Regions from separate parts of the Aminobacter sp. Piv2-1 genome, predicted to be linked through region 2. Evidence: predicted binding sites of a transcription regulator. Region 2 holds the regulator's gene; the other holds the start of a gene.
What was found. Region 2 encodes PhoB, which activates phosphate uptake and scavenging genes when phosphate is short. Its sites were predicted from a motif close to TGTCATNNANCTGTCAT; they were not measured.
Positions count from the first base shown of each region.

Region 1: the regulator PhoB is predicted to act here: its motif matches at 2,759-2,775, upstream of AmiPiv_RS24620 (esterase-like activity of phytase family protein).

Region 1 is NZ_JARKMU010000021.1:2,437-17,857, forward strand. Features, by position in the region: gene rpsG (30S ribosomal protein S7) at 1-346, opposite strand, end outside; gene rpsL (30S ribosomal protein S12) at 425-796, opposite strand; gene AmiPiv_RS24615 (transcriptional regulator) at 1,282-1,563, shown strand; gene AmiPiv_RS24620 (esterase-like activity of phytase family protein) at 1,618-2,712, opposite strand; gene rpoC (DNA-directed RNA polymerase subunit beta') at 2,842-7,038, opposite strand; gene rpoB (DNA-directed RNA polymerase subunit beta) at 7,222-11,358, opposite strand; gene rplL (50S ribosomal protein L7/L12) at 11,556-11,933, opposite strand; gene rplJ (50S ribosomal protein L10) at 11,988-12,506, opposite strand; gene rplA (50S ribosomal protein L1) at 12,870-13,568, opposite strand; gene rplK (50S ribosomal protein L11) at 13,573-14,001, opposite strand; gene nusG (transcription termination/antitermination protein NusG) at 14,156-14,683, opposite strand; gene secE (preprotein translocase subunit SecE) at 14,710-14,907, opposite strand; tRNA gene AmiPiv_RS24665 (tRNA-Trp) at 15,213-15,288, opposite strand.
Region 2 is NZ_JARKMU010000006.1:64,876-80,296, forward strand. Features, by position in the region: gene AmiPiv_RS12555 (ROK family protein) at 1-859, shown strand, start outside; gene AmiPiv_RS12560 (hypothetical protein) at 892-1,614, opposite strand; gene AmiPiv_RS12565 (hypothetical protein) at 1,611-2,084, opposite strand; gene AmiPiv_RS12570 (L,D-transpeptidase) at 2,158-2,961, opposite strand; gene AmiPiv_RS12575 (hypothetical protein) at 3,233-3,637, opposite strand; gene phoB (phosphate regulon transcriptional regulator PhoB) at 3,977-4,666, opposite strand; gene phoU (phosphate signaling complex protein PhoU) at 4,765-5,469, opposite strand; gene pstB (phosphate ABC transporter ATP-binding protein PstB) at 5,508-6,329, opposite strand; gene pstA (phosphate ABC transporter permease PstA) at 6,353-7,669, opposite strand; gene pstC (phosphate ABC transporter permease subunit PstC) at 7,666-9,132, opposite strand; gene AmiPiv_RS12605 (PstS family phosphate ABC transporter substrate-binding protein) at 9,231-10,268, opposite strand; gene AmiPiv_RS12610 (response regulator) at 10,547-13,495, opposite strand; gene AmiPiv_RS12615 (putative quinol monooxygenase) at 13,616-13,972, opposite strand; gene AmiPiv_RS12620 (hypothetical protein) at 14,727-14,954, shown strand; gene AmiPiv_RS12625 (hypothetical protein) at 15,208-15,421, shown strand, end outside.

The sequences.
Region 1 (15,421 bases), on a different contig from region 2:
TGGTGGTCTCGTTGCGGTTGCGAGCGGCAGTGATCAGCCAGCGAATGGCGAGGGCCTGACGGCGCTCGGGGCGCACATCGACCGGAACCTGGTAGGTTGCACCGCCGACGCGACGCGAACGCACTTCCACGTGCGGCGCGACGTTGTCGAGCGCCTGGTGGAAGACGGTAACTGGCTCCTGCTTGGTCTTGGCCTGCACCTGGTCGAGCGCACCGTAGACGATCGTCTCGGCGACCGACTTCTTGCCGTCGTACATGACGGCGTTCATGAACTTGGTGATGACCAGATCGCCGAACTTGGGATCCGGGTTGATTTCGCGCTTATCTGCACTGTGACGACGGGACATAGCTCTTGTCTCTCAAACTTTGACTGGCGCTCTATTACGCGGAGAACCTCGCGCAGCGCCCAAACTGCAGAACCCGAATTACTTCGGACGCTTCGCACCATACTTCGAACGGCGCTGCTTGCGGTTCTTCACGCCCTGCGTGTCGAGCACGCCGCGGATGATGTGATAGCGCACGCCCGGAAGATCCTTCACGCGGCCGCCGCGGATCATGACCACGGAGTGCTCCTGGAGGTTGTGACCTTCGCCAGGGATGTAGCCGATCACTTCAAAGCCGTTGGTCAGGCGAATCTTCGCGACCTTGCGCAGAGCGGAGTTCGGCTTCTTCGGCGTCGTCGTGTAGACGCGCGTGCAAACGCCACGCTTCTGCGGGTTGGCCTGCATGGCCGGAACCTTATTGCGCTTCACCGGCGCAATGCGCGGCTTGCGGATCAGCTGGTTGACGGTAGGCATTAAACCCTCTTGTCTCTCAAATTCCGTGTCTCAAGCCCGTTCGGGGCGGCTGCTAGCGACATTTCTGGGCATTTCCATACGCAAATTCGGGCCGTAAACCGCAAAGCGCGGTCCTGCCCGAACAAACCGCAGAGGAAGCGAGACCGCTTCATGCACGACAGAAATGTCATTTCGCTCGTAAAACGAACCCTGTTTGAGGAAAACTCCAAGGCGCGTCGCCTCGGAAAAGCCAACCTCACATCGGCTCAGACGTCGCGGCTTCTACTCGCATGACCGCCTAGCGTCAACCCCGAAGCGCCAAAATCCTTAAGGAATAAGGGCTCTGCCGCGCCGCAGGCGGCCCAGCGCAACTTTATTGCGCTGCGACAAGGGTTAATGCTTCGTTTGTAACGCGCTTTAGCCTGTCTTGCACCCGACCTTCGTGCGAAAGTCGGGGAAACAGGGGCGAATCCCCTCGCCCACCTACCTGGACCAAGGAATCAGTCATGAACGACAACGAAGAACGCCCGGTAACGATCATCACGGGGCGAGTCTGGCGGCGCAAGGGCGGCCAGCCCGAAGGCGTGCACATCATGCTGGTCGCCCCCGACGATGATTCCGCGGTGCGCTCGGCGCTCGAGGCGCTCGCCAAGGAAGGTTATGCCGAAGCCGAACTCGACCAGATCGGCGACATGCAGGGCGAGCCCGACGACGAACCCCACATCTCTGCCTATCAGGGCGCCCTCGAAGGCGAAGTCTCCATCGTCACCTTCAACGAGCCCAACTGAAGGCGCTCAGCCGACCTGCCCCTGCCGCCGATGTCCTCACCTGCGGCAGGGGGCTCAGTTGGTTGCGTCGTCCAGCTGGAAGACCACGAACTGGGTGAACTGCTTGGGATTGAAATTGTTGTCCGACACAATGACCAGCGTCCTGCGCCCGCCAACTTCGGGGCCCCAGCTGATCGCTTCGATGTTGTCGATGTCGAGACCGAAATCACCCTCGTCCAGCTTCAGCACCTGCTCCTTGGCAAGCGGCGTCACGGTGGCGCCGGCAATCGACGCCGCGTCCCTTACATCCGCTGCTCCGGCGAGCGAGGCGCGGAAAAGGTTGATCTGGTTGCCGACGCCGAGAGCGAAGGAGCGCTCGACCGTCACCAGCTCGCCGTCGCCCAGGCCGATGAACTCAGACAAGCCATTGTCGTTCCAGAACGGATCCTGGGTCGCCTTGGCGAAGATGGGACCGGTTTCATAGGCGTATTCGCCCATGACCTCGCCGTTGGTGATGTCCAGCGCAAGGATCCTGGAGCGACTGCCGGCCTGAAGCGTCGCCTTGTCGCCATCCTGGACCAGCGCATTTTCGGTGCCGACCAGCAGCGTCTTGCCGTCTGCCGAGATCGTCATGGCCTCGAACGCCAGGTTGTTGCGCACGCCGCGGGTCTTGTCGGCATTCGGCAAATAGGCCTCGGGGAGCGAAAATTCGCGTACGAGCGTGCCGTCGGTGCGGCTTTCGCGGACAGCCGGCTTGCCGCCAAGATCGCCCTCGCTCGACCAGTAGAAGGTGCCGGTGGCCGCGTTGAAGCGGATCGCCTCCGGGTCGACGTCCTTGGTGGCGAAGGGCTTGCCTGCGGCATCGAGCAGAGGCGTGCTCGAAACGACATCCAGGCCATGCACGCCCTTGTCGTCGATCGCGAGCTTCAGCACGTAGAACCGCGCCGGCGCCTTCTCCGACCGGTCGTCGGAAATGGCATAGAAAAGCTCGTTCGCCGCGTCGTAGTCCAATCCCGAAATACCGCCAAACTCGATGCCGCCAAGCTTCAGCCCGGTGGGCAGCACGATCTCGCCGAGCAGGTCCGGCTTGCCGAGACCTCCGGCGGAGGCCTGCGGAACCGGGGCAAGAATGGCAAGTGCAGCGGCGGCGGAGGCAAACAGGGTCTTCATGGTCGTCACCTTCAGTTTCCAGTTGGGGTGCTGGTAGCCTGCGCAGTTGACAGCCGGATGAAGAGGACGGGGGAGAAAAAGAAAAGGGGCCGCGAGGGCCCCTTTTCTATTTCGTGATCGCGACACCCGTTACTGGGCGGCGTTGACCATATCGGTCAGGATCGGCTCGGCCACTTCCGCGCCCGAGAGCTTGCGGCGCTCGTCGAGGATCAGCTCGTCGCGCGAGGTGGCGATGCGCCGGATCTGGCTCATCATGCCGCCCGTGCCGGCCGGGATCAGGCGACCGACGATGACGTTTTCCTTCAGGCCCTGCAGCATGTCGGTCTTGCCGGCGACAGCAGCTTCGGTCAGCACCCTGGTCGTTTCCTGGAAGGAAGCGGCCGAGATGAAGGACGGCGTCTGCAGCGATGCCTTGGTGATGCCGAGCAGGACCGGCTGACCTTCGGCAGGCTTCTTGCCTTCCTCGATCAGGCGATCGTTGATCTCGTCGAACTCGATGACATCGACGTGATCGCCCGGGATGTAGACCGAGTCACCCTGTGCGGTGATTTCGATCTTCTGCAGCATCTGACGAACGATGACCTCGATGTGCTTGTCGTTGATCGACACGCCCTGCAGTCGGTAGACTTCCTGGATTTCGTTCACGAGGTAGGAAGCGAGAGCTTCCACGCCCTTGATCGCCAGGATGTCGTGCGGCGCGGGGTTGCCGTCGAGGATGTAGTCGCCCTTCTCGATCGCGTCGCCGTCCTGGAGATGGAACGGCTTGCCCTTCGGGATCAGGTATTCGACCGGCTCAAGCGTCGAGTCATGCGGCTCGATGATGATGCGACGCTTGTTCTTGTAGTCGCGGCCGAAGCGGACCGTACCGTCGATCTCGGCGATGATGGCGTGATCCTTCGGACGACGCGCCTCGAAGAGTTCGGCAACACGCGGCAGACCGCCGGTGATGTCCTTCGTCTTCGCGCTTTCCATCGGGATACGCGCCAGCACGTCGCCGGGCTTCACATGCGCGCCCGGCTCGACCGAAAGAATGGCCTCGACCGAGAGCAGGAAGCGGGCGTCGCCGCCCTTCGACAGCTTGCCGACCTTGCCCTTGGCGTCCTGAACCACGATCGCCGGCTTGAGGTCCGAACCGCGCGGCGTCGACCGCCAGTCGATGACCTCGCGCTTGGTGATGCCGGTCGACTCGTCGGCCGTTTCCTGAACCGAGATGCCGTCGACCAGATCCTCGAACGCCGCGCGACCCTCGATTTCGGTGAGGATCGGACGGGTGTACGGGTCCCACTCGGCGATACGCTGGCCGCGCTTCACCTTGTCGCCGTCGTCCACGAAGATACGCGAACCATAGGTGACGCGGTGCGTGGCGCGCTCCTTGCCGGCCTCGTCGAGGATCAGGATCGCCATGTTGCGGCCCATGACCACGAGGTTGCCGTCGGAGTTGCGGACCACGTTGCGGTTGCGGACCTGCACGGTGCCTTCATACGAGGCTTCGAGGAACGACGAGTCCACCACCTGCGCGGTACCGCCCATGTGGAAGGTACGCATGGTGAGCTGCGTGCCCGGCTCGCCGATCGACTGCGCGGCGATGACGCCGACAGCCTCGCCCTGGTTGACCGGAGTACCGCGGGCCAGGTCGCGACCGTAGCAGACCGCGCAGACGCCGACCTTGACTTCGCAGGTGAGCGCCGAGCGGATGCGGACGGACTGAACGCCGGCCTTCTCGATGACCTCGATGTCGCGCTCGTCCATCAGCTTGCCGCCCTGCACCAGCAGATCGCCGGTCACCGGGTGGTTGATGTCCTCGAGCGCCGTGCGGCCGAGGATACGCTGGCCGAGCGAAGCGACGATCTGGCCCGCATCGACGATCGGCTGCATGGTGAGGCCCTTGTCGGTGCCGCAGTCGACGGAGTTGACGATGCAGTCCTGCGCCACGTCGACGAGACGACGGGTCAGGTAACCCGAGTTCGCCGTCTTGAGCGCGGTGTCGGCCAGGCCCTTGCGGGCGCCGTGGGTCGAGTTGAAGTACTCGAGAACGGTGAGGCCTTCCTTGAAGTTCGAGATGATCGGCGTCTCGATGATCTCGCCCGACGGCTTGGCCATGAGGCCGCGCATGCCGGCAAGCTGGCGCATCTGGGTGGGCGAACCGCGGGCACCCGAGTGCGACATCATGTAGATCGAGTTCATCGGCTTCTGGCGGCCGTTGTCCTCGAACTCCACCGCCTTGATGCGCGCCATCATCTCGTCGGCGACCTTTTCCGAGCACTTGGCCCAGGCGTCGACGACCTTGTTGTACTTCTCGCCCTGCGTGATCAGGCCGTCGTTGTACTGCTGCTCGTATTCCTTCGCGAGCGCCTCGGTCTGCTCGACCAGGCCCTGCTTGGTGTCAGGGATGACCATGTCGTCCTTGCCGAACGAAATGCCGGCGCGGCAGGCATGCGCAAAGCCGAGCGCCATGATGCGATCGCAGAAGATGACCGTCTCTTTCTGGCCGCAGTGGCGGTAGACGGTGTCGATCATCTTGGAGATGTTCTTCTTGGTCATCTCCTGGTTGGCGGTCTCGTAAGGCACGTTGACGTTCTTCGGCAGCAGTTCGCCGAGGATCATGCGGCCAGGCGTCGTGTCATAGATCTTCGACACTTCCTTGCCTTCAGCGTCGACCGTACGGAAGCGTCCCTTGATCTTGGCGTGCAACGTCACGGCCTTGGTCTCGAGCGCGTGCTGGAGCTCGCCCATGTCGGCGAACACCATGCCCTCGCCCGGCTCGTTCTGGTTGACGATCGAGAGATAGTAGAGACCGAGGACCATGTCCTGCGACGGCACGATGATCGGCGCGCCGGAGGCCGGGTGCAGGATGTTGTTGGTCGACATCATCAGCACGCGGGCTTCGAGCTGCGCTTCGAGCGACAGCGGCACGTGGACGGCCATCTGGTCGCCGTCGAAGTCGGCGTTGAAGGCCGTGCAGACGAGCGGGTGCAACTGGATTGCCTTGCCTTCGATCAGCGTGGGCTCGAAGGCCTGGATGCCCAGGCGGTGCAGCGTCGGCGCGCGGTTCAGCAGCACCGGATGCTCGCGGATGACCTCGTCGAGGATATCCCAGACTTCCGGCTTTTCCTTCTCGACCAGCTTCTTGGCCTGCTTGACGGTCGAGGAGTAACCCTTGGCGTCGAGACGCGCGTAGATGAACGGCTTGAACAGTTCGAGCGCCATCTTCTTGGGCAGGCCGCACTGGTGCAGCTTGAGCTCCGGACCGGTCACGATGACCGAACGGCCCGAGTAGTCGACGCGCTTGCCGAGCAAGTTCTGGCGGAAGCGGCCCTGCTTGCCCTTGAGCATGTCGGACAGCGACTTCAGCGGACGCTTGTTGGCACCGGTGATGACGCGACCGCGGCGGCCGTTGTCGAACAGAGCGTCGACGGCCTCCTGCAGCATGCGCTTCTCGTTGCGGATGATGATCCCCGGCGCACGGAGCTCGATCAGGCGCTTCAGACGGTTGTTGCGGTTGATGACGCGACGATAGAGGTCGTTCAGGTCGGAGGTCGCGAAGCGGCCGCCGTCGAGCGGGACCAGCGGGCGCAGATCCGGCGGGATCACCGGCACGACCTTCATGATCATCCACTCGGGACGGTTGCCCGACTCCATGAAGTTCTCAACCACCTTGAGGCGCTTGAGGTACTTCTTCTGCTTGAGCTCCGACGTCGTCGAAGCGAGCTCCGAACGCAGGTCGCCGGCGATCTTCTCGAGATCCATCGAGGCGAGCAGGTCATGGATGGCCTCGGCGCCGATCATGGCGGTGAACGAGTCCTCGCCATACTCGTCGACGGCGAGCATGTACTCTTCCTCGCTGAGGAGTTGGTGCTCCTTCAGCGCGGTCAGGCCCGGCTCGGTGACGATGTAGTTCTCGAAGTAGAGAACGCGCTCGATGTCCTTGAGGGTCATGTCGAGCAGCGTGCCGATGCGGCTCGGCAGCGACTTCAGGAACCAGATGTGGGCGACGGGCGCGGCCAGTTCGATATGGCCCATGCGCTCGCGACGGACGCGCGACAGCGTGACTTCGACGCCGCACTTCTCGCAGATGACGCCCTTGTACTTCATGCGCTTGTACTTGCCGCACAAGCATTCGTAGTCCTTGATCGGGCCGAAGATGCGGGCGCAGAATAGGCCGTCGCGCTCCGGCTTGAAGGTACGATAGTTGATCGTCTCCGGCTTCTTGATCTCGCCGAACGACCAGGACAGAATCTTCTCGGGGCTGGCGAGCGAAATCCGGATGGAATCGAACACCTGCGCAGGCGCCTGCGGGTTGAAGAGATTCATGACCTCTTGGTTCATGCCGTTCTCCTTTTCGGGGCCCTCGAAAGCCCCTTTGCATCGGGTGCGGGCCTAGGCGCCCGCCATACGTGTCGGCTCTGGGCCGAGGAATTCTCATCGCCGGGCATGATCGGACCGAAGCTCGCTTCGGGATCATGTCCTGCGGCTACGCCGCGGGCAAAACCCGCGGCGCGCCTCTAGTGCTTACTCGGCCGCGTCGGGCAACCGGTGCTGAGTCTCGTCGACCTTGGTGTTCTCCAATTCGACGTTGAGGCCCAGCGAACGCATTTCCTTGACGAGAACGTTGAAGCTCTCGGGGATGCCTGCCTCGAAGGTGTCGTCGCCACGGACGATCGCCTCGTAGACCTTGGTGCGGCCGGCGACATCGTCCGACTTCACCGTCAGCATCTCCTGCAGCGTGTAGGCCGCGCCGTAGGCTTCGAGCGCCCAGACCTCCATCTCGCCGAAGCGCTGACCGCCGAACTGCGCCTTGCCGCCCAGCGGCTGCTGGGTGACGAGCGAGTACGGGCCGATCGAACGGGCGTGGATCTTGTCGTCGACCAGATGGTGAAGCTTGAGCATGTAGATGTAGCCCATGGTCACCTTGCGGTCGAACGGCTCGCCCGTACGTCCGTCGTACAGCTGCGACTGGCCCGAGGTGTGCAGGCCCGCCTGGGTCAGCATCTCGTTGATGTTGGCCTCGTGCGCACCGTCGAACACCGGGGTCGCGATGGAGACGCCGCGCTTCATCTGATCGCCGAGGCGAACGATGGACTCGTCGTCGTAGTCGCGGACCGGCTCGTTGCGGTCGTTGTCGGGGATGATGCTTTCGATCGTCTGGCGCAGCGGCTTGATGTCGCCGCTCTGCTTGTACGCTTCGATGAGCTCACCGATCTTCCTGCCCATGCCGGCGCAAGCCCAGCCGAGATGGGTTTCGAGGATCTGACCGACGTTCATGCGCGAAGGCACGCCCAGCGGGTTGAGCACGATGTCGGCATGCGTGCCGTCTTCGAGGAACGGCATGTCCTCGACCGGAACGATGCGCGACACGACACCCTTGTTGCCGTGACGGCCGGCCATCTTGTCGCCGGGCTGCATCTTGCGCTTCACCGCGACGAAGACCTTGACCATCTTCATGACGCCGGGCGGCATCTCGTCGCCGCGCTGCACCTTCTCGACCTTGTCCATGAAGCGCTGCTCGAGCTGCTTCTTGGAGTCGTCGTACTGGCCGCGCAGAGCTTCAAGCTCACCCTGCATCTTCTCGTCTTCGACGGCGAACTGCCACCACTGCGAACGCGGATAGTCGTCCAGCGTCTCCTTGGCGAGCGTCGAGCCCTTCTTGAAGCCCTTCGGTCCGGCAATCGCGTCCTTGCCGATGAGCATGTCGCTCAGACGGCTGTAGACGTTGCGGTCGAGGATGGCCTGCTCGTCGTCGCGGTCCTTGGCGAGACGCTCGATCTCCTCGCGCTCGATCGCCATCGCGCGCTCGTCCTTCTCCACGCCGTGGCGGTTGAAGACGCGCACTTCGACGACCGTACCGTAGGTTCCGGGCGGCATGCGCATGGAGGTGTCACGGACGTCGGACGCCTTCTCGCCGAAGATGGCGCGCAGAAGCTTCTCTTCCGGCGTCATCGGGCTTTCGCCCTTCGGCGTGATCTTGCCGACCAGGATGTCGCCCGGCTGCACTTCCGCACCGATGTAGACGATGCCGGCTTCGTCGAGGTTCTTCAGCGCTTCTTCCGAAACGTTCGGAATGTCGCGCGTGATTTCCTCCGGCCCGAGCTTGGTGTCGCGGGCCATGACCTCGAACTCCTCGATGTGGATCGAGGTGAAGACGTCGTCGGCCACGATACGCTCGGAGAGCAGGATCGAGTCCTCGTAGTTGTAGCCGTTCCACGGCATGAACGCGACGAGCACGTTGCGGCCGAGGGCCAGATCGCCGAGATCGGTGGACGGACCGTCAGCGATGATGTCGCCCTTGTTGACCCGATCACCCATGCGCACCAGCGGACGCTGATTGATGCAGGTGTTCTGGTTCGAACGCTGGAACTTCATCAGGCGGTAGATGTCGACGCCAGACTTGCCCGCTTCGAGATCTTCCGTCGCACGGATAACGATACGCGTCGCGTCGACCTGATCGACGATACCGCCGCGGCGTGCGCCGATCGCAGCGCCCGAGTCACGGGCGACGATCGGTTCCATGCCGGTGCCGACGAACGGAGCCTCGGCGCGCACCAGCGGCACGGCCTGACGCTGCATGTTCGAGCCCATCAGAGCGCGGTTGGCGTCGTCGTTTTCCAGGAACGGGATCAGCGCGGCCGCGACAGACACCATCTGCTTCGGCGAAACGTCCATGAGATCGACGTTTTCGCGCGGCGCCATCATCACTTCGCCGGCGTTACGGCAAATGACGAATTCGTCGACGAAGTGGCCATTGGCGTCGAGCTCGGCGTTGGCCTGGGCAACGAAGTGCTTGGCCTCTTCCATGGCCGAGAGATAGACGACTTCGTTGGTCAGCTTGCCGCCCACGATCTTGCGGTACGGGCTCTCGATGAAGCCGTACTTGTTGACGCGCGCGAAGGTGGCCAGCGAGTTGATCAGACCGATGTTCGGGCCTTCCGGCGTCTCGATCGGGCAGATACGGCCGTAGTGCGTCGGATGAACGTCGCGGACTTCGAAGCCAGCGCGCTCGCGGGTCAGACCGCCAGGTCCAAGCGCCGAGAGACGACGCTTGTGGGTGATCTCCGACAGTGGGTTGGTCTGGTCCATGAACTGCGACAGCTGCGAGGAACCGAAGAACTCGCGCACCGCGGCAGCCGCGGGCTTGGCGTTGATCAGGTCCTGCGGCATGACCGTGTCGATTTCGATCGAGGACATGCGTTCCTTGATCGCGCGCTCCATGCGGAGCAGGCCGACGCGGTACTGGTTTTCCATCAGCTCGCCGACCGAACGGACGCGGCGGTTGCCGAGGTTGTCGATGTCGTCGATCTCGCCCTTGCCGTCGCGCAGCTCGACCAGCGTCCTGACCACGGCCAGGATGTCGTCCTTGCGCAGCACACGCACGGTGTCGGCGGCGTCGAGTTCTAGACGCATGTTCATCTTGACGCGACCGACGGCCGACAGGTCGTAGCGTTCGGCGTCGAAGAACAGCGAATTGAACATCGCCTCGGCGGTTTCGAGCGTGGGCGGCTCGCCCGGACGCATGACGCGGTAGATGTCGAACAGCGCGTCCTGACGGCTTTCGTTCTTGTCGACCGTCAGCGTGTTGCGGATGTAGCCGCCAACGTTGATGTGGTCGATGTCGAGGATGTTGATCTCTTCCTCGCCGGCCGAGAGCAGAACCTTCAGCGTCTTCTCGTCGATCTCGTCGCCGGCCTCGAGATAGATCTCGCCGGTGGCGTAGTTGACGATGTCCTCGGCGAGGTAGCTGCCGAAGAGATCGTCTTCGGTCGCCTTGATGGCCTTGAGGCCCTTCTCGGCAAGCTGCTTGGCCTGGCGGGCGGTGATCTTCTTGCCGGCTTCGACGACGATCTCGCCGGTGTCGGCGTCAACGAGGTCGCCAACGGCCTTAAGACCGCGGAAGCGATCGACCGAGAACGGGATGCGCCAGTGGTCGCCCGACTTCTTGTAGGTGATCTTGTTGTAGAAGGTCGACAGGATCTCTTCGCCGTCCATGCCGAGCGCCATCAGCAGCGACGACACCGGGATCTTGCGGCGACGGTCGATACGAGCGTGGACGATGTCCTTCGAGTCGAACTCGATGTCGAGCCAGGAACCGCGATAGGGGATGACGCGCGCGGCAAACAGCAGCTTGCCCGACGAGTGCGACTTGCCCTTGTCGTGGTCGAAGAAGACGCCCGGCGAACGGTGCATCTGGGAAACGATGACACGCTCGGTGCCGTTGACGATGAAGGTGCCGTTCGACGTCATGAGCGGCATGTCGCCCATGTAGACGTCCTGCTCCTTGATGTCCTTGATCGACTTCGAACCGGTGTCCTCGTCGATATCGAACACGATCAGGCGCAGCGTCACCTTCAGCGGCGCGGCGAAGGTGAGATCGCGCTGACGGCACTCGTCGACGTCGAACTTCGGTGCCTCGAATTCATACTTCACGAATTCCAGCATCGACGCGCCGGAGAAATCGGAAATCGGGAAGACCGACTTGAAAACGGCCTGCAGTCCTTCGTCCGGACGACCGCCCTTGGGCTCGTCCACCATCAGGAACTGGTCATAGGATGCCTTCTGAACCTCGATCAGGTTCGGCATCTCCGCAACTTCCGGGATCTTTCCGAAGAACTTGCGTACGCGTCTGCGGCCATTGAAAGTCTGGGTCTGGGCCATCGTCGCTCCTTGCTGCCTTCTTGGGGTGAGCTTCGCTACTGCTCACCTTGCATACGAGCCGCCTCGGCGGCCTATCCAAAACGGGCGAAAACCCGTTTCCTGAAAGCCGCAACCCGGCCCTCAGGAAATAGGTTCCCTCTCATCCCCCGAACACGGGAGCCGGTGGGCGGCGACGAGGCCGCCCACCGAAACCGTGCTTACTTCAGCTCGATCTTGGCGCCAGCTGCTTCCAGCTGAGCCTTGAGCTTCTCGGCGTCAGCCTTCGAGACGCCTTCCTTGACCGGCTTCGGAGCGCCTTCGACGAGGTCCTTGGCTTCCTTGAGGCCCAGGCCGGTGATGGCGCGGACTTCCTTGATGACTTCGATCTTCTTGTCGCCGGCAGCAGCCAGGATGACATCGAACTCGGTCTTCTCTTCAGCCGGAGCAGCAGCAGCCGCACCGCCGGCAGCGGCGGCGACAGCCACCGGAGCAGCAGCGGAAACGCCCCACTTCTCTTCGAGCAGCTTCGACAGCTCAGCCGCCTCGAGGACGGTCAGGGCCGACAGGTCGTCAACGATCTTTGCGAGATCAGCCATTTTACTATTCCTTCAATCAGTTCGAACGTGTGTTGATGATAGCGAGGAACGGCCTCATGCCGCCTCGTCCTTCCGGGCGTAAGCGCCAAAGACGCGGGCAAGCTGACCTGCCGGCGCGTTGACGACCTGGGCGATCCGGGTTGCCGGCGTGGAAATCATTCCAACCAGCCTTGCACGCAGCTCGTCGAGCGACGGCAGTGTGGCGAGTGCCTTAACACCGTCGGCGTCGAGCGCGGTCTTGCCCATCGAACCACCAAGAATGACGAGCTTGTCATTGGTCTTGGCGAAGTCGGACGCGACCTTCGGCGCTGCAATCGGATCCTCCGAATAGGCAACCAGCGTCTGTCCCTTGAACAGATCGATGATGCTTTCGGATTCCGTGCCCTGAAGAGCGATTTTGGCGAGACGGTTCTTCGCGACTTTGACGGTGCCGCCGGCCTGACGCATCTTCACACGAAGATCGTTCATCTGCGCGACGGTGATACCGGCATAGTGGGCCACGACGACTGAACCTGCGTTCGAGAACGCGTCATTCAGGCCCGTGACGAGTTCGCGTTTTTCCGCTCTGTCCACTGCCTATCTCCAGTTGACCGCCTCCCATTTGCGGGGCTGGCGGTCGGGTTGCCTTTTGCCGGGCGAGCAATCCAGAAGTTCCGGATCACCCGAACGGCGCTCGAGGATCCTGTCCCCTTTTCGCCCGCGACAGCTGGCAAAAGGCAAACACGGTTCGAACCTTTCATTGGAGCCGACGGCTCCGTTGTCTGGTCTTCACCCGTCTCATGCAGGCCCATTCGAATTAAGGACCAAGGGTCGCTTGGACCGCCTGCAATCTCGGACAGGATTTCGGAAGCTGTCTCCAACTTCCGATATCCGGGCCCGGAGGCCCGGAATTCTTTTCTGGATCAGGTCGTTGGCGACCGATCCAAATTCAACTTATCAGGACGCAGCGAGCGTCGTGAGGTCGAGCTTGAGGCCCGGGCCCATCGTCGAGGTGACCGACACCTTCTTGACGAACACGCCCTTGGCGCCCGACGGCTTGGCCTTGTTGACCGCGTCGGTGAAAGCGCGGACGTTCTCTTCCAGCGCCTTGACGTCGAACGAGACCTTGCCGACGCCGGCGTGGATGATACCGGCCTTCTCGACGCGGAACTCGACGGCGCCGCCCTTCGAAGCCTTGACCGCGGCCGCGACGTCGGTGGTCACGGTGCCGACCTTCGGGTTCGGCATCATGCCGCGCGGGCCGAGCACCTTACCGAGACGGCCGACCAGCGGCATCATGTCCGGGGTGGCGATGCAGCGATCGAAATCGATCTGGCCCTTCTGGACGATCTCGACCAGGTCTTCCGCACCGACGATGTCGGCGCCGGCTGCGCGGGCTTCGTCAGCCTTGGCATCCTTGGCGAACACGGCGACGCGGACGGTACGACCGGTGCCGTTCGGCAGGTTGACCACTCCGCGGACCATCTGGTCGGCATGGCGCGGGTCGACGCCGAGGTTCATGGCGACTTCGACGGTCTCGTCGAACTTGACGGTCGAACGGGCCTTCAGCAGCCCGAGCGCTTCGGACAGGCCGTAGGCCTTGTTCGGGTCGATGCCCTCGCGGGACTTGGCAACACGCTTTGCAATCTTAGCCATGATCTCAGCCCACCACTTCCAGACCCATCGAACGGGCGGAGCCCTCGACCATCTTGATGGCCGCTTCGACGTCGTTGGCGTTCAGGTCCTTCATCTTGGCCTGGGCGATTTCGCGAACCTTGTCGCGGCTGATCTGGCCAGCCTTGACCTTGCCCGGCTCCTTCGAGCCCGACTTCAGGTTGGCGGCCTTCTTCAGGAAGTAGCTCACCGGCGGCGTCTTCATGACGAAGGTGAACGACTTGTCCTGGTAATAGGTGATCACGACCGGGATCGGCGAACCCTTCTCGAGTTCCTGGGTCTGCGCGTTGAACGCCTTGCAGAATTCCATGATGTTGATGCCACGCTGACCAAGCGCAGGACCGATCGGGGGCGACGGCGTCGCCGAACCCGCGGAAACCTGGAGCTTGAGCTGGCCTGCTATCTTCTTAGCCATCTCTTACCTGCCTTTGTTGTGCCGATATGTTTTCGGCGGTTGCAGTTCGGTGGTGCGATATCGGCGACCGGCTAAGCCGCTTCCTCTCCCACCATGCTTGCGCCAGGCATGCGCCCGGCGCGCCCGTCACCCCAGGAGGCGACGGACACTTCGATCAGCCCTTTTCGACCTGACCGAATTCGAGATCGACGGGCACCGCGCGCCCGAAGATCGAAACTTCCACCTTGAGGCGGGCCCGCTCCTCGTCCACTTCCTGGACGAAGCCGTTGAACGACGCGAACGGACCGTCGGAAACACGCACCTGCTCGCCGATCTCGAAAGTGACCGAGGGCTTGGGACGCTCGACGCCCTCCTGGACCTGATTGAGGATCCGCTGCGCCTCGCTCTCGGTGATCGGCACGGGCTTGGAATCACCAAGGAAACCAGTGACCTTCGGCGTGTTCTTCACGAGGCTGAAGACCGCGTCGGTCAGGTTGGCCTTGAGCAGCACATAGCCCGGGAAGAACTTGCGCTCGGCATCTACCTTGCGGCCGCGACGGACCTCGACGACCTTCTCGGTCGGCACCACGATCTGCTCGATCTGGTCGCTCAGGCCCTTCTGCTTGGCCTTGTGCTCGATGTCCTCGGCGACCTTCTTTTCGAAGTTCGAGTAAGCGTGGACGATGTACCAGCGCGCAGTCATCTCAGAAGTTCTCCGTATTCGCGGTCTTAGCGACCCATGCCCAGGAGCTGCTCGACGGCGAACGCCATCAGCTGATCCGCGGCAAAGAAGAAGATCATCGCTACAGCGGCGAAGCCGAGCACCATGACCGTGGAGATCATCGTCTCGCGCCGCGAGGGCCAAGTAACCTTCGCCGTTTCCGACCTCACCTGCTGCAGGAAGGTGAAGGGGTTGGTTTTCGCCATGAGCCGCTCTGCTTTCAACGTCCGTAAACCGGACTTCTGGATGATCCCGTGACCGGGAGATGTAACAGGATCGAAATTTTCGCACCGAATCGGCGCAAACATTTCGCCCATGCATATCGGGCGCGTAAAGCCGGATTCCCAGCCCCACGCGCCGCGTGTCTGTTTCGCCTACATAGAGACGATTCTCTTTCCACGCAAGTGGCAGGAATCTCCTCTACGATTGAACGCTGCATCGGGACCATCCAGTCGTCCCGTCCCAGCTATAGAAAGTCTCTTATGCCTGAACCAGCGAATTCTGGCAAGACTGGCACGGGCAGCAGGGCTCGAACCTACGACCTGCGGTTTTGGAGACCGCCGCTCTACCAACTGAGCTATGCCCGTGCATTGCGCCGCGCATCAATTGCGCAGCACCGGCTTCCTAAGGATTTCCACGGCGTCTGTAAAGAGCGCTTTGCGGCATGTTGCGAACATTCACAGGGCAAGACTGCGCAGCGGGCCCTGCCCCTGCCCGCTC
Region 2 (15,421 bases):
GTGCATCGGCATGGTGCGCAGGCTGACCGAGCGTTGCGGCGAGGCCGCGGGCACGGTGCTGCGCATCGCCGTGGCCGTCCAAGGCGTCACCGATTCGGGCTCTCGCAAGCTCCTGTGGTCGCCCATCACCCCGCACGACGACATCCCCTTCGCCGACCGCCTGGAGCGGGAATTCGGCGTGCCGGTGACGGTCGAGAACGACTGCAACATGATCGCCGAGGCGCTGCGCTGGCGCGACCCCTCGCGCTATCGCGACGACTTCATCGCCATCCTGCTCTCGCACGGCATCGGCATGGGGCTGGTGGTCAAGGGCGAGCTCTTCACCGGCACCCAGTCCTCGGGCGCGGAATTCGGCCACATGATCCATCGCCCGGACGGCGCGCTGTGCCGCTGCGGACGGCGCGGCTGCATCGAGGCCTATGCCGGCAACTACGCGATCTGGCGCAACGCCAGGCTCGGCGACGAGAACGCCGAGCCGCTCGCCGACCTCTCGGACGAGGACATCATCGCCCTGGCGGATGCCGCGCGCGACCATGACGGGCCGGAGCGGGAAGCCTTCCGCAAGGCGGGCGAGGCGATCGGCTTCGGCCTCGGCTCCATGTTCGCGCTCTTCGACCCCGCCCCGCTCGCCTTCGTCGGCGTCGGCGCCACCGCCTTCGACGTCATGGAGCCATATGTGCGGGCCGCGATCGCCAAGACGGCGGGCGGCACCCACTCCAGGGCGATCTCCTTCGACACCATGCCCAACGAGGTGCCGCTTATCCGCGAAGGCTGCATGATGCGCGCCCTGCTCTATGTCGACGACGAGATCTTCGCACCCGGCACGGCCCTTCGCCGTGCCCAGGCGGGCGTCGCCTGACCGGACTGGCGCGGTCAGGCGCCGGGCTGCCATCACCTCGAACTGTTCCTTTTCTTGCCCCAGGTCGAAACGAAGGCCGCGGCGCGCAGCAAGAGCACCGACAATATCGCCGCCACGAAGGGCCACTGCAGCGGGTTCGGCTCGGGCGTCGGGCGATGGAAGCTCAGGAAGTGCATGAACAGGAAGTAGGCCGTGTGCGCCAGGGCAAGCCCCCACAGCACCGTTGCGCCGTTCTGCAAGAACTTCCAGACCGAGGTGCCGAGCAGACGGATCGACCGGTCGTTCGAGGTGAACATGAGCATGAGTGCGTAGGCCAGGGCGGCAATCCCGATCAGGTTGGCAAGCCCGAAGCCCTGCTGGAACATCACGTACTCGCCCGTTTGCGGGATGATTTCGTAGCCGAAAAGCCGCGCGAAATCCCACTCGACCCAGCCGCCGAGGATGATGACCGTATGCACGGCCGCAAGAAGCGTCGCGTAGATGCCGGTTTCGCGCCTATAGGCCACCGCCCACAGCAACACCGGCCACAGGCGCGCCCCTGGCCCGATCGACATGGTGATCACCAGGAGCGCGAGCGACGCGTCCGCGAACGCGCGGTTCCACCGGTGCATCGGGCTCCACTGCCCGTGAACGACGGCAAACCCATAGATCAGCGCCGCCGAAAGGCCGATGACGACGAGATGGCGAAGCAGCATCCGGCGCCAGGCAAGAGGGACGAGGCCGGAGCGGGCCGGAGCGGCGGGGATGTCGGTCACTTGGGATACTCCAGTTGCGTTGGGTCAGCGGCATCCGCGCGACGAGCGCGCAGCTCGTGCCATGAAGCGATGGCGAGGAGCGCTATGCCGAGCGCGGAAATCAATGGGCGGATCGGGTCGAACCACATCAGCAGGAATTCGCCCCCGAACAGAAGCATGAGGATCTTGTTGCAGGTCGGGCAGGCGATGCCGATGAAGCCCGTCACGCCGCCTATCCCCGCGCGGCGCACCGAGCAGACGGGGCGCCGAACGGCGATGTAGAGCCCCGACAACGCCGACATGACCACCAGGGCCGGCAATTCCCAGCCCGCGACGGCGGTCATCCGGACAAAGAACGGATTGTCCCAGAGTGCCGAAACGGTTCCGAGCGCAGCGAAGGTCAACGCGGCCGCGGCCGCGCCCTTCAGGATGGCGCGTCCATGCCAACCGATGGCGGTTCCGCGCCCCAGGGCAATGATGCGGGCATTCATGTCGGATCTGCTCCATGTCTGCCGGGCGGCATTTCGCAGCCGCCCGGCGAGGACCTCAGGTGTGACCGTCGTATCAGCCGGCCTGCGGAGCGGGCCCGCTGCCGCCGGCAACCTCGTGGGTGTGGGGTTGGGTCGGGTCGCCCAGCACGAGTATGGGAGACTGGCTGGGCACCCGGTCGTACAGGTCGATGATGTCCTGGTTCATCAGCCGGACGCAGCCGCTCGAAACCGCCTTGCCGATGGTCCAGTACTCCGGCGTGCCGTGGACGCGGTAGAGCGTATCGACCTTGCCCTGGAAGACGTAGAGGGCTCGCGCTCCCAGCGGATTCGTCAGGCCGGGCGGCATGCCGCCCCGGTCGGCGCTCCACTGGGCAAGATTCGGCTGACGCGCGATCATCTCGTCCGGCGGCGTCCACTTCGGCCATTCCTGCTTCCAGCCGATACGGCCCCTGCCCGCCCAGGTGAATCCGGCCCGGCCAAGTCCGACGCCGTAGCGCATGGCCTTGCCGCCCGGCTGGACGAGGTGAAGGTAGAAATTCTCCGTGTCGACGACGAGCGTTCCGACCGGTTCTTCGGTGACGTAGTCGACCTGCCGCCGATAGAAGCGGCTCGGCACCTTTTTCAGGTCGACCGCGGGAATGGGGAACCGTTCGTTCGGGAGCGGGCCGTACATCGCAAGGGCATTGGCGTCGGCGACCGGCGCCGGTTCGACCGGTGCCTTTGCCACCGGCGCGGCCGATTCCTGGGTGCTGACGCAGCCGGACACCACGAGGGTCCCCAAGCTCGCCGCACCGGTGAGAAAGCGTCGGCGGCTCAATGCCGGGCCGTCGCCCGCGATGGGCTCCGCGGCGCTGGTTTCTATTGTGTCTGTGTTCATTAGGCAGTCTCCTGGACTCATTTCTTTCATTCAGGGCGACACGGGGTCAGGGAGGTCGGCCCCGGTCGTGATCATGCGAATGCAACCATCGTCACCGATCAGCCGATCGGTGACGGCGCATGCGCGCTTGGGACGATCCGGCATTTCGCGGCGCGGTTGCCACGAGAAGGCATGTGGGCGACGGGCGGGTTCGGGAGGTCATCCTCTTTCCCCTTCGCAGCTGATTTCGAGCGGCTTCGTCGGCGTGGACCGAGGAGCGATCGGCTGAAAATCAGGCAGCGATGGGAGGCCGCAACAGCGATGCGGTCGAGCCGACGCGCAGCAAGAGATCTGGAAGCAGCATCAGGGCCGCGGCGCGGAACGGCGCGGCAGGCTCGACATGGGTCAGCCAGGCAGGGCATTCGCCCAGGCAGTGCAGGCTGGCGAGGCTTTCGGCGGACAATTCGACGGTGCAGCGGTCCGGGGACGGCAAACACTCGTCGGCGACGGCAGTGATTTCCGCCTGCGCGGCCACCCTCGGCAACTCGGCAGCAAAATTCGTGCCTTCGGCCGCTGCCCGTTCGAGGGACAGTCCGTTTAGAATGGTGACCAACACCAGGAAGATGGCCGACAGCAAGTTACGCACGGTGCCCCAGCTACCATGAAAAGTGGCAATTTTGAGTATTTCCCCAATCAAAAAATTGTCATCTCAAGAACATCCGCGACTGTCACTGTCACGGAATCGCCGCTTGAGATATGGATTTGGGAGCGATTGTTGCGACAATAAAGCATCCAGAAACCGGAAGCTTCGAATTTATGTTCATGACAGCGCCAGGACAAACGCGTCGAACTGCAATGATTTGAGCGCCACAAAGTGCTGGAACGGCATGGCGGCGCAAAGGGCGCCAGACGTCGGTGCGACAGCGCCGGTGCCGCTGGCTGTCGCGAAGGCTCCGAGCGCGCGCAGCGGCCCCCTGTGACATTGGGACACTGGCCAGGTTGATCGTCCAGCCAGTGCCATGCCGTTTGCCGACAGCTATTCTTCCCGGATCGCGTAGCCGGCGCCGCGGATGGTGCGGATCACGTCCGGCATGCGGCCGTTGTTGACGGCCTTGCGCAGGCGCCCGACATGCACGTCGACGGTGCGCTCGTCGATGTAGATCGTCTCGCCCCAGACGTTGTCGAGCAGCTGGCTGCGCGAGAACACGCGGCCGGGATGACGCATCATGAATTCGAGCAGGCGGAACTCCGTCGGCCCGAGCTTGATCTCGCTCTTCTTGCGATAGACCCGGTGCGACTCGCGGTCGAGCACGATGTCGCCGACCTTGAGCACCGAAGACAGCACCTCGGGCTTGGCGCGGCGCAGCAGCGCCTTCACCCGCGCCATGAACTCCGGGGTCGAAAATGGCTTCACCAGGTAGTCGTCGGCGCCGGTGGAAAGCCCGCGCACCCGGTCGCTTTCCTCGCCGCGGGCCGTCAGCATGATGATCGGCAGCCGTTCGGTCTCGGGGCGCATCCTCAGCCTGCGGCAGAGCTCGATGCCGGAAAGTGCCGGCACCATCCAGTCGAGCACCAAAAGGTCCGGCACGTTTTCCTGCAGCCGCAGTTCGGCCTCGTCGCCGCGCGTCACCACTTCCACCTGGTAGCCCTCGGCCTCGAGGTTGTAGCGCAGCAGCACGCCAAGGGGCTCTTCGTCCTCGACGACCATGACCTTGGGAGCGATCATCGCCTGTACCTTGTCCTGGCGCACGGCCCGGTTCGGACCATGCGCTGATTTAACCTGTGCAGCGCCCCCGCGCCAAACGCATGCGGTTGCGGAAGATGTCAGGCCGACATGGGCGACGTGGTTTCGTCGACCTTCGGCCGATTGAGCGGCAGCTGCGTGCCGGTGACCACGAAATAGGCGTTCTCGGCGATGTTGGTGACATGGTCGCCGATGCGCTCGAGGTTCTTGGCGCAGAACAGGAGATGCGTGCAGGCGGTGATGTTGCGCGGATCCTCCATCATGTAGGTCAGGAGTTCGCGGAACACGGCCGTGTACTGCACGTCGACCTTCTGGTCGTCCGCGCGCAGGTTCTTGAGGCCTTCGGCATCGCGCGCGACATAGAGGTCGACCACGCCGCGCACCTGGCTGAGCACCAGCTGCGCCATGGCGTCGATCGAGTGCGACAGATTGCGCGGCATCGCCGACTGGCCGACGGCGCCCACCCGCTTGGCGATGTTCTTGGCGAGATCGCCGATGCGCTCGAGGTCGCCCGCCATGCGGATCGCGCCGACCACGGCGCGCAGGTCCTGCGCCATCGGCTGGCGCTTGGCGATCAGCGTGATCGCGCTGTTGTCGAGATCGCGCTGCCTGGCGTCCATGATGGTGTCGTCGGCAATGACGTTCTGCGCCAGCGGCTGGTCCGACGTCAGCAGCGCGCGGATGGCATTCGCCACCATCGTGGCCGACAGGTCGCCCATGTCGCGGATGACCTGGTCGACGTGCTGGAGTTCCTCGTCGAAGGACCGGACTGTGTGCTCGCCCATGATCGTATCCTCGTCTTTGTGATCGGAGCGGCGTTCACTCAGCCGAAGCGGCCGGTGATGTAGTCCTGCGTCCGCTTGTCGTCGGGGTTGGTGAACATCTTGTCGGTCGGGCCTTCCTCGACCAGGTAGCCGAGATGGAACATCGCGGTCCGCTGCGACACGCGCGCCGCCTGCTGCATCGAGTGGGTGACGATGACGATGGTGAAGTTCTCGCGCAGCTCGTCGATCAGTTCCTCGACCTTGGCGGTGGCGATCGGATCGAGCGCCGAGCAGGGCTCGTCCATGAGGATCACTTCGGGCGACACCGCGATGGCGCGGGCGATGCACAAGCGCTGCTGCTGGCCGCCGGAAAGGCCGGTGCCGGCTTCGTGCAGGCGGTCCTTGACCTCGTTCCACAGCGCCGCTCGCTGCAGGCTCTTCTCGACGATCTGGTCGAGATCGGCCTTGGACTTGGCGAGACCATGGATGCGCGGGCCGTAGGCTACGTTCTCGTAGATCGACTTCGGGAACGGATTCGGCTTCTGGAACACCATGCCGACGCGGGCGCGCAGCTCGACGACGTCGATCTTGGGATCGTAGATGTCCTCGCTGTCGAGGGTGATCTTGCCGCCGACGCGGGCGCTGTCGATGGTGTCGTTCATGCGGTTGAGGCAGCGCAGGAAGGTCGACTTGCCGCAGCCCGACGGCCCGATCAGCGCGGTGACCTGGTTCTCGCGCACGTCCAGGTCGACGCCGAAGAGCGCCTGCTTCTCGCCATAGTGCACGGTCACCTTGTCGCCGCGCATCTTGATGAGTTCGTTGGGTCTGTTCATCTCGGCGTTCACCGCGTTTTCGAGGGTTTTCTCGCTCATGATGTTCATAGAGGGGTGCTCCTTGTCCACGCCTACCAGCGCCGCTCGAAACGCCGCCTGAGAACGATGGCGACGATGTTCATGGCCATGAGGAAGACCAGCAGGATGATGATGGCGCCCGACATGCGCTCGACGAAGGCGCGTTCGGCCTCGTTCGCCCACATGTAGATCTGTACCGGCAGCGCCGTCGCCGGGTCGAAGGGAGTCTTCGGATAGTCGGCCACGAAGGCCACCATGCCGATGAGCAGCAGCGGCGCCGTCTCGCCCAGCGCGCGCGCCAGGCCGATGATGGTGCCGGTAAGGATGCCCGGCGCGGCCAGCGGCAGCACGTGCTGGAACACCATCTGCATCTTCGAGGCGCCGAGGCCGAGCGCGGCCGAGCGGATCGACGGCGGCACCGCGGCAAGGGCCGCGCGGGTGGCGATGATGATCGTCGGCAGCGTCATCAGCGTCAGCACCAGGCCGCCGACGAAGGAGGCCGAGCGCGGCAGGCCAAGGAAATTGATGAACACGGCGAGGCCGAGCAGGCCGAAGACGATCGACGGCACTGCGGCGAGGTTGTTTATGTTAACCTCGATCAGGTCGGTGAAGCGGTTCTTCTTGGCGAATTCCTCGAGGTAGATCGAGGCGGCGACGCCGATGGGCAAGGCGAGCAGCAGCACGATGCCCATCATGAAGAACGAGCCGATGATGGCAACGCCCAGGCCCGAGCTTTCGGGACGGCTGGAGGCGCCGAAGCTGAACAGGCCCGTGTTGAAATGCTCGCTCATGGCGCCTTCGGCCTTGAGCTTGTTCATCCACTCGACCTGCTGGTCCGAAACCTTGCGGCGGCTCTCCGGCACGCTGAGGTCGATCTGGCCCTTGTAGGCCGAGTCCATGTTCGCCGCGGCGAGGATGTCGACGTTGCGCGTGGTGCCGATCACCGAGGGGTCGGCAGCCACGATGGCGCGGAGCTGCACCCGCGAGCCCTCGGACAGGAAGCCCTTGAGCTTGCGCACCGTGGCGCGGTCCTTCGGGTCGATGCCAAGCTTTTCGATCAGCGCGTTCTCGGCGAGCTTCGGATAGTTGGCCGTGATCAGCACGTCCGGATCGGTGGCCCGCTTGTTGTCGGGGTCGATGATCTTCGCGTCGAAGCTGATCGGCAGCGTCACCGTCGTCTGCCAGAAGGCGGTGTACCCCTTGGTCACGATCGAGGTCAGCATGATCGCCAGGAACGCCAGGCCGACGGCGATCGCCAGCACGCCATAGAGGCGGAACCGGCGTTCGGCGGCGTAGCGCTTCCTGAGGCCGATGTCGCGGCGCGCGGGCGCGGTCGAACTGGTCAGCGTATCGAGCGAAATATCGGTCATTCGTACTGCTCCCGGTACTTCCGGACGATGTAGAGCGCGACGATGTTCATCACCAAGGTCAGCGCGAACAGCGTGATGCCGAGCGCGAAGGCGACGAGCGTCTGCGGGGTGTTGAACTCGAGGTCGCCCGTCAGTTGGTTGACGATCTTGACGGTGATGGTCGTCATCGCCTCGAACGGGTTGAGCGTCAGGTTGGCCGCCACACCGGCCGCCAGCACCACGATCATCGTCTCGCCGATGGCGCGCGAGGCGGTGAGCAGGATGGCGCCGACGATGCCCGGCAGCGCGGCCGGCAGGACGACGCGCTTGATCGTTTCGGAGCGCGTGGCGCCGAGGCCCAGCGAGCCGTCGCGCAGGGCGCGCGGCACCGCCGTGATGATGTCGTCGGAGAGCGACGAAACGACCGGGATCAGCATGACGCCCATCACCAGGCCGGCGGTCAGGATCGACTGCGCCTGGATGAACGGCGTGCCGCCGGCAAGGGCAGCGCTGATGTCGCGCAGGAACGGTCCCAGCGTCACCAGTGCGAAGATGCCGTAGACGATGGTCGGGATGCCGGCGAGCAGCTCCAGCGCCGGCTTGACCAGCGCGCGCACCCTGGGGGCGGCGTATTCGGACATGTAGACGGCCGACATCAGGCCGATCGGCACGGCGACCAGCAGCGCCACGAAGGCGATGTAGAGCGTGCCCGCGAGAAGCGGGATCAGGCCGAACTGGCCCTCCGCGCCACCGGAGCCGGCGGCGGCGAAGCGCGGATCCCAGACCGTGCCGAAGAAGAAGCTCATCGGCGGCACCTTCTCGAAGAAGGCGATGGTCTGGAACAGCATCGACAGCACGATGCCGATGGTGGTCACGATGGCGATGGTGGACGCGCCGACCAGGCCCCAGAGCATGATCTTTTCGACGTTGTTGCGGGCCCGGGTGCGCGGGCTGATCCTGCTCAGCCCGTAGACCGAGCCGACCAGCGCCAGGCCGATGGAGACGATCGCGGAGATCAGGCTCAGCCGGTCGGAGGTGCGGTTGGCCTCGACCGCGATCGGGATCATGTAGTCCTGCGTGTCGGGCGCCAGTGCGACGCCCTTGGCCGAAAGCATCGGCTGCAGTTCGGCGAAGGTCGAGGGCAGCGCCGCCCGCTCCTTGTCGTCGAGGCGGCCGAGCCCGTTGGCGAGGCTCTTCACCAGCCCGGCGGCCAGGTCCTCATGCGCCACCGTGCCGTCGGCGACGTCGGCGGGAAGCGCGGAATGGACGAAACTGTTGAGATAGGCGTTGGCGCCCACGCCCCAGGAAGCGAGGAAGATCACCGCCGGCACGACGCCCGTCAGGAACGCCCACCAGCCGTGATAGTGCGGCCGCGAATGCGCCTTGACCGTTCCGTCGTCCTGCGCGACCGCCCGCTGCCGCCCGATCACGAACGCAGCCAGGCCTATGGCAAGCACGATGGCGAAAACGATCAGGAAGGACATGGGCCAGCCTCGGTGAATTCAGATCGCTATGCCGAACGGGACAGCCGGCAGAATATTCCACGGGGCGCCGATTTTTTCCGGCGCCCCGCGGCAGTTCATTACATCGTCTTGCCGGCGCCGAAGGCTTCACGCTGGGCAGCGCGCTCTGCGTCCGGAGCGGCAACCAGGCCGTAGTCGGCGAGCGGGCTTTCCGGGCCGACCATCTGGTCGTCGAGGAAGAACTCGACATACTCCTTCAGGCCGGGGATCACGCCGAGATGCGCCTTCTTGACGTAGAAGAACAGCGGACGCGACACCGGATACTCGCCCTTGGCGATGGTCTCGACCGAAGGCGTGATGCCGCCGACGGTGGCGACCTTCAGCTTGTCGGCGTTGTTTTCGTAGAAGGCCAGGCCGAACACGCCGACGCCGGTCTTGTTCGAGTCGATGCGGGCCAGCGTCTCGGAATAGTCGCCGTCGATGTCGACGGCCTTGCCGTCCTTGCGGACCGCCTTGCAGGCGGCCTCGGCGGCCTTGTCGTCGAGGCCCGAAGCCTTGCCGGCTTCGACGCCGCCGAGCTTCTTGCAGCCGGCGACCAGCAGCTTCTCCTCGAACACTTCACGGGTGCCGTGCTTCTCGCCCGGGATGTAGGCGGCGATGTCCCAGTCGGGCAGGTTCGGGTTGACCTGGTTCCACTTGGTGTTGGTGTTGTCGACCAGCTTGCCGTCGACGACGATCTTGGCGGCCAGCGCCTTGTAGACGTCTTCCGGCGTCAGCGCCCAGTCCGGGCCGCTCACGTCGGTCGCGAAGACGATGCCGTCATAGCCGATCTTCACTTCCTGGATGTCCTTGACGCCGGCGTCCTGGCAGGACTTGACCTCGTCCTTCTTCATCGGCCGCGACGAGTTGGCGATGTCGATGGTGTCCTCGCCCACGCCCTTGCAGAATTCCTTGATGCCGGCGCCTGAACCGCCGGACTCGACCACCGGGGTCTTGAACTTGGTGAAGGTCTCGCCGAACTGCTCGGCAACAATCTTGGCATAGGGCAGAACGGTCGATGAACCGGCGATCTGGACCTGGTCGCGAGCCGAGGCGTAGCCTACCGAGGCGGCGAACGCGAGGGCCGCAGCCGACGCGGTGAGAAGAGCTTTTTTCATGGGGCCTGCTCCTGTTGGAGTATCTCGTTCGACGCCTTCCTTCGGCGCCCGGTGAGCCAATAGCCCCCCTCTATTACAGTTAGATGACAGTTATGTGTCACCCCTGTAACGGTCGCTGTGCATGGCCGCCAAGGCTTTGTGCGGCCGGTCCTTTGCCGGCGCGAGGCAAACTACAGACGGCGCACGAATGCAAGCCGCCTACCTAAAGGCAGGCAGCCGTTTCGCACTGCGTCCCGTCACATTTCCACAGCTTGGGCTCGGCCGGAGCCAAGACCGGCTCACACCGCGCCGCGGCGTTCCTCGTCCTGCCACGACCAGCGCTCGATCTTTTCGAGCAGCGCCCGCGGGCTGATCGGCTTGGGCAGGTAGTCGTCCATGCCGGCTTCGAGGCAGCGTTCCTTGTCGCCCTTCAGCGCGTGCGCCGTCACGCCGATGATCGGCACGCGGACGCCCGTGCCCTGCTCCAGCCTGCGTATCTCGCCTGTCGCCTCGAGCCCGTTCATCTCGGGCATCGACACGTCCATCAGGATGAGGCGGGGCCGGCGCTCGCCATAGGCGGCGACGGCGCGGCGGCCGTTGCCGACGATCTCGAAGCTCAGATTGGTCTCCGCCAGGATCTGGCTGAACACCAGCTGGTTCACCTCGTTGTCCTCGGCGACGAGGATGTCGAGCCCGTCGTCGCCGGCCGGACGCTGTCCACCATGGCGCATGCGCTTCACATTGGCCGCGGGTGCAGCCACTTCCTTCACCGGCAGCGTGGCCGCCGCGGCCTCGACCGGCGTGAACCTCGCCCCCCTGCGGCGCTGGATGGTCGCCACCAGCGCCTCGAGCAGCGCCGAGGAGCGCGCCGGCTTGATCAGCTGCGCGTCGATGGCGAGGTCGTTGTAGCCCGGCCCCGACAGCGACTGGTCGACCGAGGTCAGCATGACGATCGGCGTCTCGGCGAGCCCCGGCATGCGCCGGACGATGCGCGCCATCTCGGCGCCGGTCATGCTCGGCATCTGGTAGTCGAGCACCACGCAATCGACCTTGATGCCGCGCTCATGCGCCGCATTGAGCACCCGCAGGCCCTCGTCGCCGCTGCGCGCCGCGCAGCTGTCGAAGCCCCACGACGCCATCTGCTCGGACAGGATGGTCCGGTTGACGGCGTTGTCGTCGACGATCAGCACCCGCGCCCCGCTGACATCGATGAGCGCCGCCGGACGCGATTCGATCTCGGGCGCATCGGGCAGCACCAAGGAGAACCAGAAGGTCGAGCCGGCGCCCTCGACGCTCTCCACGCCCATCTGCCCGCCCATCATGTCGACCAGCCGCGAGGTGATGGCGAGGCCGAGCCCCGTGCCCTCGTGCCGGCGCGTCGACGAGGAATCAACCTGGCTGAACTTCTCGAACACCAGCTTGAGCTTGCTTTCGGGGATGCCGATGCCGGTGTCGGCGACTGCGATGCGCAGCTTGGTCTGGTCGCCTTCGCCGCTGCCGGTCACGTCCACCAGCACATGGCCGGAATCGGTGAACTTCACCGCATTGCCGATGAGGTTGGTGATGATCTGCCTGATGCGCCCGACATCGCCGACATAGCAATGCCGCAGCTCGGGCTGCATGCGCACGATCAGTTCGAGATCCTTCTCCTTGGCGCGCGTCGACATCAGCGTCGCCACGTCCTCGACCGCTTCCGAGAGGTTGAAGGGCGTGGGGTCGAGCACCAGCTGCCCGGCGTCGATCTTCGAGAAATCGAGGATGTCGTTGATGATGGTGAGCAACGCATTGCCCGACTTGACGATGATGTCGGTGAAGGCGCGCTGCTTAGGGTCGAGGTCGGATTTCGCCAGGAGCTCGGCCATGCCGAGCACGCCATTCATCGGCGTGCGGATCTCGTGGCTCATGTTGGCGAGGAACTCCGACTTGGCGCGGTCGGCAAGCACGGCCCGGCGCTGCGCCTCCTCCAATTCCCGCTCGCGCTGCTTGAGCTCGGTGATGTTGGTGGTCGAGCCGATCAGGTAGAGCGAGCCGTCGGACGCCATCATCGCGCTCTTGCGGGCGAACTGGTGGCGGGTCGAGCCGTCTGGCTGCGTTGCCGTCTCCTCGATCTCGAGGGTGGAGCCTGTCCGCATCACCTTGCGGTCGGCCTCCATGAAAGCCTCGCCCTCGGGGCCAAAGATCTCGGCATCCGTCCTGCCGATCGCCTCTTCCTTGGAATGGCCGGTGAGCTCGCACCATCCCTGGTTGACATACATGAGCCTGAGGTCGTCGCGCTTGGCGTAGATCGACACCGGCACGTTGTCGATCAGGCTGCGGAACACCTCGTTCTCGCGCATGCTGTCCTGCAGCGCGCGTTCGCGCTGCTTGAGCTCGGTGATGTCGACGCGGACGCCGATGAAGGTTCCGTCCGCCAGCCTCTGGTCGAAGATCTGGTACCAGCGGCCGTCCGGGTTGCGCCTTTCGCGCACCGTCTGCGTGGCATGGTAGCGGCCCGCCATGCCTTCGACCCAGGCTTTCGGGTCGGCGTCGTAGAGGCCGTCCAGCGCCGCATCGCCGGTGTCGCGGTAATAGCCGTGGCGCTGCGCCAGAATCAGGCTCTCGCGCAGCGAGCTGCCCTCCACCATGGCCGGGGCCAATGCCGGCAGCGCCTGCTTCAGCTTCCGGTTGGCGAGCACGAAACGGTCGTCGCGGTCGTAGATGACGACGCCGGCCGGCAGCGATTCCAACACCTCGGCCAACCGCCGCCGCGCCTCATCGGCTTCCATCTCGCGACGCTTCATCTCGCTGACGTCGTAGTAGGAAACAAGGCGCTTGCCGCCGGAAAGCGCTGTCACCGAATAGATCATCGTGTAGCCGTCGGCGCGGCGGAATTCGCGTGGCGTCACGTCGCCGGCGCGGATCTCGTCCTCGCGACGGGCGACATAGGCCTCCCATTCGCCGTCGGCGATGTCGTAGACGCCGTTATGGCGGTTGATGTCCATCAGCGCGCGGAAGCGGCAGCCCAGGGCAACCTGTTCTTGGGTCACCTTCCAGATGCCGTAGAATGCCCGGTTGATGAACTGCACATTGAGGTCGCCGTCGACCAGCACGACGCCCATCGTCATGGATTCGATGGTGCGCTCGAGGTCGGCATGAGGCAAGTTCACCTCATGGCCGTCCGCTGCAACGGGCCGGCCGTTCGTTCCCGTCGGGCCGCCGGCCCGCTCGTCCGCCGGCACGTCGCCGTCCGGCCCAAGGTCTTTCCGCATCCCCGTCTGCCCTGCATGCAAGGGCGGGCGCGCTCCTCCGCACACCGCCGCGGCAACCATGCCGCAGAAGCACTAACGATCGATTAACCTTAATTTGGACCGTAAGCCGGCTTATCGCCGTCAGTCGTCGTTGGCGGCGTTGAGTTCCTCGGGCCTCATTCCGCCATTGGGCTCCTTGACGATCAGCGAGGCGGCCATGATCAGCCGGCGCGACTTCAGCAGCGGCGAGATCGAGGCCTGCACGTCTGGCATGCGCGGATTGCGCTCGTGGGCGGCGACCGCCGCCTCGTCGACATAGAGCTCGTTGACCATCACCTTGTTGGCGATCGGCGTGCCGTCGCGCTCCACCGGCTTGATCACCTCGAAACGCAGGCAGCCCGGCTCCTCCTGCAGCGTCGCCCGCGCATGTTCCGAGATCAGGTCGATGAACTGTTCTTCGGCCCCGTCCAGCGTCTCGAACTCGACGATGATGGTCATTTCAGACAAGCGCGGTTCCCTTCTGCTCGAACCGGCGGTCGATCCGCCCGTTGGGTGCGCAGCCTCGCCCTGCGCCTCGGGATGAGGCTATGACAAGGCGGAATGAATGAAAAGGCTGGAAGGTCTCGCAACGCACCGGCGGGCTGAAGGGTTGTGCACCCGCCGGGCGTTGCCGAAGACGCGCACTCGATACACTGCGCAAAGGGATGGTGCGGGAGCGATGGTGAACGATCAGTGAAGAGGCGCCGCGGAATTGGATTTTTCCCGTCTCCGGCGATGGAACCATGGCCCGGCTGCGGAGTTCACCTCAGGCGCAGCCGAGCGCGGTCTTTATTCCTTTCAGCCGTGCTCGCCAGGGCCTGTCGCCTGCCCCGCGGCAGGCCCTGAACGCGGAAATGCTGGGTTTCCAACAATTGAATACAACCCAGGGTGACTCGACATCCGAGCGGTTGTGGAGCAATCTTCGCCTGAAAATAGAAAAGCGGCACCATGCAACCGTCGCGATTGGGAGGCAGGTCGATGCAATCGGCTATGGCCCGCGTTGTCCTTGAAACGGGCGGCCTGACAATCCCGGCTCATCTCGATACATGCGTAACGGCTATGGCGACGTCGCCCGATCGGAGGATCGGCGCCGCGGCGTAGGACGCCTGGTCTCCGAGACGACGCGCAATTGCGCGCGCGGTGCAGCCTTCTATTGATACGTGCAGGCGCATACCGAAAGGCGAATAACCAGGTAACCCCTTGGGAGAAGACTATGGAGCACGTACTTTTCACCCGGCCTAACTCCCCGATTTATCCCGCTGACCTCAACCTCATCCAGCGCGTGTTCGACCAGATCTGCATCGACCGCGGCGAGGACCCGAGTTCCGTGTGGGCAACCGAAATTGCCAGGACATTGATCTCCCTCTATCGGTCCGGTGTGCGCGACGAAGGCATGCTCCTGGCCAGCGTGCCGCGCTTCAGGGCGAAGACTGCGGCCTGATCCTTTCCATCCACCAATCAAGGCATGACAGCCGGAGGCGACCGTCTCCGGCTGTCATTGCCTGCGACCTGCATTCCGGCAGCACGGTCCGTTTCCCGCAGGCCAGCTGCTGCCGGCACCCGAGTTCTTGCCGCCAAGTCCCCGATAATTGTCGTGCACGTCGCGTCGCCGGGATGGACGATCTCCCCCGCAGGACCGACAATGCCGCACGTCAGTCCACGGGAATCACCGGCAAGGCCGGCAGGGGCGACAGATGGATCGGCTCGCAACGATGGTCGTCGCGATCATCGCCGCTCTTGCCGCCGGAGCGCCGGCCGAGGGCGCCGAGCACCGCGGCCGGGCGCTGCTCGTCTCCCCCGGTCAGCACGGCCTGGCAGCGCTGTACGGGCACTGGCCGCGGATCGCAGCCGACTATGCCACCGCGATGATGCGCTATCGGACGGCGGCGGAGTACGAGGGCCTCGAGC